Regions from separate parts of the Nocardia heshunensis genome, predicted to be linked through region 2. Evidence: riboswitches for the same ligand, from Rfam matches in the RefSeq annotation. Region 2 holds a riboswitch; the other holds the start of a gene.
What was found. A riboswitch is a leader RNA that binds a small molecule or an ion and turns the genes downstream of it on or off. The one in region 2 is predicted to bind glycine.
Positions count from the first base shown of each region.

Region 1: another riboswitch for glycine. It lies ahead of gcvP (aminomethyl-transferring glycine dehydrogenase); the one in region 2 lies ahead of ACYVN4_RS28410 (hypothetical protein).

Region 1 covers NZ_BAAGTC010000005.1:215,679-218,750, reverse strand. The annotation lists gene ACYVN4_RS19655 (bifunctional nuclease family protein) at 52-525, shown strand; gene ACYVN4_RS19650 (MerR family transcriptional regulator) at 746-1,312, shown strand; glycine riboswitch at 1,442-1,537, shown strand; gene gcvP (aminomethyl-transferring glycine dehydrogenase) at 1,697-3,072, shown strand, end outside.
Region 2 covers NZ_BAAGTC010000009.1:111,929-115,000, reverse strand. The annotation lists gene ACYVN4_RS28420 (cyclase family protein) at 2-649, opposite strand; gene ACYVN4_RS28415 (hypothetical protein) at 777-1,481, shown strand; glycine riboswitch at 1,579-1,666, shown strand; glycine riboswitch at 1,667-1,760, shown strand; gene ACYVN4_RS28410 (hypothetical protein) at 1,802-2,335, shown strand; gene ACYVN4_RS28405 (DoxX family protein) at 2,370-2,720, opposite strand; gene ACYVN4_RS28400 (LysR family transcriptional regulator) at 2,781-3,072, shown strand, end outside.

The sequences.
Region 1 (3,072 bases), on a different contig from region 2:
GGTATTACAGCCGGGGGCTGGCGGCCGGTGTGGGATTTGGGAGGCAGTGCGATGAGCGAAATGCGAGTGATCGGCATCCGTGTCGAACAGCCACAGAATCAGCCCGTGCTGTTGCTTCGAGAGGTTTCCGGGGATCGATATCTACCGATCTGGATCGGGCAGGCCGAGGCCACCGCGATCGTGCTGGAGCAGGAGGGCGTGACGCCCATCCGTCCGCTCACCCACGATCTGATCAAGATTCTGATCAAGGAGCTCGGCCACACCCTCAAGGAAGTGCGGATCGTGGATCTGCAGGAGGGCACCTTCTACGCCGATCTGGTCTTCGAGAACGATCTGCGGATTTCCGCGCGGCCGTCGGATTCGGTGGCCATCGCGCTGCGGGTGGGCTGCCCGATCTATGCCGAGGAGCCGGTGCTCGAGGAGGCCGGGCTGGTCATGCCGGACGAGCGCGAGGACGAGGTCGAGAAGTTCAAGGAGTTTCTCGAATCGGTATCTCCGGATGACTTCAAGGCCACGGACAGCTGACCAGTTCCTGACCTGGCGATGATTCCGGGTTGATTTCCAAAAGAGACAAAACAGTGTCTCTACCTCAGGTTTAGGGTTAAAAACACGCGCCCGTTCATGCTTGGACGGTGCCGATTCTCCGGCAACAATCAGGGGAGTAGCCTCGATTGATAGGCCAACGCTCCAGACGTCCTCGAGACACGAGCCCAGCCCTGATAGGCAAGCAGTAAGGGAGTAGTCAGTGGGAGATCAACCGCAACCTCAGGATGTGGTGCAGCCAGGGCTGTTCCCCGATGACACGGTGCCGGACGAACTCGTCGGCTACCGCGTGCCCAGCGCTTGCCAGGTGGCTGGCATCACGTACCGCCAGCTCGATTACTGGGCTCGCACCGGACTGGTCGTCCCGTCCATCCGCAGTGCCACCGGCTCCGGCAGCCAGCGCCTCTACTCGTTCAAGGACATCCTCGTCCTGAAGATCGTCAAGCGTCTGCTCGATGCGGGCATCTCGCTGCAGAACATCCGCATCGCCGTGGATCACCTGCGCAGCCGCGGCGTCGAAGACCTCGCCGGGATCACCTTGTTCTCCGACGGCACCACCGTCTACGAGTGCTCCTCCGCCGAGGAGGTGGTCGATTTACTGCAGGGTGGTCAGGGCGTGTTCGGCATCGCCGTCAGCGGCGCGATGCGCGAATTGACCGGGGCCATCGCCAACTTCCCGGCCGAGCGCGCCGAGAGCGGCAGCACGTCCGAGCGTCCCGAGGATGAGCTCTCCTTCCGCCGCAAGGCCCGGATGAGCAAGACCGGTTAGACAGTCTTTTCACGATGCGCGTCACCCGTTGGGTGGCGCGCATTTTCGTTGCCCGTCTCGGCCCGTGATGTGAAACGGAGCCCAGGCAACATATCTGTAACGTGGCGCCGCTTAAACTAGCGAGTGCGTCGCAGCCGTGCGGGAGAGTTCCGGGGGTAGCCTCGGACGCCGAAGGAGCAGCACCTCCCCGTCAATCTCTCAGGCACAAGGGACCGTGCGGAGTTTCGACGCCTCTGGAAAGTGGTGACCTCGCGTCGCCCGCCCATGGTGAAAGGGCAACGGCCGCAAGGTCGTGGCCCGAATCTCTCAGGCATCGAGGACAGAGGGGGAGGGCAGTAGCAGTGTCGGTCCCGGACCGGCCCCCGCCCACCCCCTGGAGCAGACGTGATCTGGACTCGATCCTTCGCCGACCGCCACATCGGCCCCGACAGCGGCGAAACCGGCCGCATTCTGGAGACCGTCGGCGTCGAGTCGCTGGACGAACTCGCCACCAAGGCCGTGCCCGCCAGCATTCTGGACGCGCCCGCGGGCAATGGCCTCGATGCGCTGCCCCCGGCGCTGTCGGAGCACGAGGCGCTGGCCGAGCTTGCGGCGCTGGCGAATTCGAACACCGTGGCCACCTCCATGATCGGGCTGGGCTACTACGACACCCACACGCCGCCGGTGCTGCTGCGCAACCTCGTCGAGAACCCGGCCTGGTACACCGCGTACACGCCGTACCAGCCGGAGATCAGCCAGGGACGGCTCGAGGCGCTGCTCAACTTCCAGACCATGGTCGCGGATCTGACCGCGATGGAGGTCGCCAACGCGTCCATGCTGGACGAGGCGACCGCGGCGGCCGAGGCCATGACGCTGCTGCAGCGGGCCAACCGCAAGAGCAAGTCGGTGCGGCTGCTCATCGACTCCGATCTGTTCCCGCAGACCCGGACGCTGCTGTACACGCGCGCCGAGCCGATGGGCATCGAGATCGTCGAGGCGAACCTGGCCGACGAGGCGCTCCCGGAGGGCGACTTCTTCGGCGTGATCGTGCAGCAGCCGGGTGCGTCGGGGCGGATCGTCGACTGGGCTCCGGTCATCGAGGCCGCGCACGCGCGGGGCGCGCTGGTCGCGGTGGGCGCGGATCTGCTTGCGCTGACGCTGATCACGCCGCCGGGTGAGCAGGGCGCGGACGCGTGCTTCGGGACCACGCAGCGCTTCGGTGTGCCGCTGGGCTTCGGCGGGCCGCACGCGGGGTACCTCGCGGTGCATTCGGCGCATGCGCGGCAGCTGCCGGGCCGACTGGTCGGTGTGTCCGTGGACGCGGACGGGAATCTGGCCTACCGGCTCGCGCTGCAGACGCGTGAGCAGCACATTCGCCGGGAGAAGGCGACCTCGAACATCTGCACCGCGCAGGTGCTGCTGGCCATCCTGGCCGGGATGTACGCCTCGTACCACGGCGCGGACGGGCTGCGTTCGCTCGCGCGCCGCGTGCACGGGCATGCGCAGTGGCTGGCCGCCGGGCTCGGCGATGCGGTCGTGCACCAGACCTTCTTCGACACCGTGCTGGTGAATGTGCCCGGCGGTGCGGAAGCCATTGTGACCAAGGCGAAGGGGCACGGGATCAACCTGCGGCTCGTCGACGCCGATCACGTCGCCATCGCCTGCGACGAGGTGACCACCGATACCCACGTGGTCGCGGTGCTGGACTGCTTCGGCGCGGAGATCCCGGTCGGGCCCGAGGGTGCGCTGTTCCACGGCAAGCAGCGCCCGCACATCGAGGT
Region 2 (3,072 bases):
CTCACGCTTCGACGCGTGCGACCGCCCGGACCGGAGCGCCGTCGGCCCCGGGCAGATTGAGCGGGAACAGCGAGACCTCGATCGGCCGTCCGGCCTCCTGCAGCGCCAGTAGTTCGGACAAACCGGTCAGATTCTCGGCGATCACACCGTGCGCGCCGCACAGGATCCGATGCACGGGAATCTCCTCGGTCGGCGTCGGATCGACCGACAGCGCGTCGACACCGATCGTCCGCACCCCGACCGCGATCAAATACTCGGCCGCCGCCACCGTCAGATGCGGATGGTTCAGGTACTCGTGGGTGCCCCAGTGCCGCGACCACCCGGTGACGATCAACACGATCTGCCCCGCCGCCACCCGGCCTTCGAAGAACTCGCGCCCGATCGCCCCGCCCGCCCCGGCGGCGCGCGCGTCGATCACAACCGCGGGCCCCAGGAACCGTTCCAGCGGAAGCTCGTCCAGGGTGGGCAGCGCGTCGTCGATATGTCGTGGCGCGTCCACATGCGTCCCCGTCTGCGAACCCATATCCAGGTGCAGCACATTGACGCCGTCGACGGCCACCGTGAGCGCGGGCCGGAGTGTGACCTCCGGGTCGCCGGGATACACCGGCATACCGGACCTGATCGGTACCGAAAGATCGATGATGCGCACTTTCCGCCTGCCTCCCTGTGATTTTCGCGCGAAGATGACAGCAGCAAGATCGAATGACGCCGCGCCGATGAGGCTGGGAACACTACAAGATTCGAGAATCGCCATGTCTGCCATACATATTGCCGTGTTGAACCGCAGTACCGTACTGACCGACGCCCAGGTATCCGCCGTGGTGCCCGCCCTGCAGACGCAGGTACACCGGGATTGGGCCCCCGCCTGGGGCAGTGACGCCGACCTGACCTTCGTGGCAAGCAATCAGCAGCCCGAGCCCGGCGCCTGGTGGCTGGTCGTCTCCGATGATTCGGATCAGGCCGGCGCGCTCGGCTACCACGACCTCACCTCCGAGGGGCTGCCGATCGGAAAGGTGTTCGCGCGCAGCGACCAGAACGCCGGACTGCAGTGGACCGTGACCGCGAGCCACGAAATGCTGGAGATGCTCGCCGATCCCGACATCAACCTGGCCGCCTACGTGTTCACCGCCTCGACCACCGGCACCATCTACGCCTACGAGGTCGCCGACGCCTGCGAGGCGGATCAGTACGGGTACCAGATCGACGGAGTCACGGTGTCGGACTTCGTGTTTCCGGCCTGGTTCGAGAACTTCCGCCAGGCGGGCAGCACCCAGTTCGACTTCGGCAAGCACATCACCGCGCCGTTCCAGTTGCTGCCCGGCGGCTACATCGGCGCGTTCGACATCAGCGGCGGCAGCGGCTGGCATCAGCTGACCGCGCAGGACACCACGGCCCAGTACTCGATGCGGGCCCGGGTCGGCAGCCGCCGCGAGCGCCGCCGCACCCCGCGTGACCAGTGGCTGCTCAGCGACCCGCGGTGAGATAGGCCACGTTTCGTATGCCACCGGGTTGCTGGTCCCTGGCCAGCAACCCGGTTCTCGTCTAGGCTCGCCGGGACAATCACATACAGGGCCGCTAGGAGTCGTGGCGGGAGAACCCCGGTCAACGGGGTACCGAAGGAGCAACCTCCCCGGAATCTCTCAGGTACAGATACCGTTTCGACCAGGCCACTCTGGAAAGCAGGCGCCTCCGCGCCTCACCTACGGTGCAAATCGCGTCCGCGCGGTGAAGCTCTCAGGTCCCGTGACAGAGGGGGAGATCCGATAACCGGGCGAGTGCCCGGCTGACCAGAGGACCTCCCATGCCCGGCCGTTCCCCGTTCCTGCCCCGCACCGCCGCCGAACCGACTCCGATCGATGCGCGCCCACCCGTCCCCGCGCTGGACACCCTCGCCGCCGCCGCACTCGGCCGCCGCTGTGCACTGGCCGCCGTGCTGGACTACACCCGCCGCTTCACCACCGCGTATTGCCGCGCCGCACTCGGCGCGAGCCCCGACGCCGATCGGCTGGCCACCGAGGTCAGCGCCACCGTCGCCACCGGCTGGCCCACCGCGCACGCCGAGCGCCGCGACTTCCTGGAATACCTGCATGCGACCGCGCACCGCGCGGCCCGCCTCGCCCGCTACGAGACCCCGCCGTCTCGCCTCCCCGGTCAGCTGACCGATCTGCAACGCGAAATCCTCACCCTGCGTGTGGCGGTGGGGCTCTCGCCACTGGAAACCGCTGTCGCACTCGGTATCCGGGTGCTCGACGTGCATCGGGACTCCGGCCGCGCCCTGACCCGGCTGCGGCGGACCGCGCATCGGCACACGGCCGCGTGCGCCGTCGCCTCTTGACGAATCCCGCAGCGTCGTAGCCCGATCCGCCTCGCTACTGCGCGACGGCCAGCGCCAGGGTCGCCGCGGCGAACGCGAAATACGCTCCGGGGAAAGCGATGTTGTGGATGACGCGGGTGCGAACGTGGACGATCAGGGCGGCGGCGAAGTACAGGACCAGGCCGAGGGCCGCCGCGATGCCGAGCGGGCGGGCGACCAGGAGGCCCAGTAGGACGCCGATGGCTCCGGCCATCTTCAAGGCTCCGGCGAGGGGGATCCAGGGGCGGGGGAAGCTGACGGCGTCGGAGTTGGCCAGCACGAAATCGGCGCGGGCGAAGTCGGCGACGGCCATGCCGCCGTTGATGGCGATCGTGACGACGGCGGCGATCAGGTAGGCGGTGAACATGATTCGAGCCTCGCCGGGCAGGGTTCACGCGTCCAATACCTGCATCTATAACCTGATGGCATGGATGTCGACACCCGGCTGCTGCGCTACTTCGCCGCGGTGGCGGAGGAGGGAAATCTCAGCCGCGCCGCCGAGCGGCTGTTCGTGTCGCAGCCGGCGTTGACCAAACAGATCAAACAGCTGGAGGGCCAGCTCGGCGTGCGGCTGTTCACCCGGTCGAAAGCCGGTATGGCGCTGACGGATCCGGGGCGGGCCCTCGCCGCCCGGGTGCCGCGGGTGCTGGGCAGTTGGGACGAGGCGCTGACCGAGACTAGGAGCGCCGCGAGCCGGGCGGCCAGCGTGCTGCGGGTCG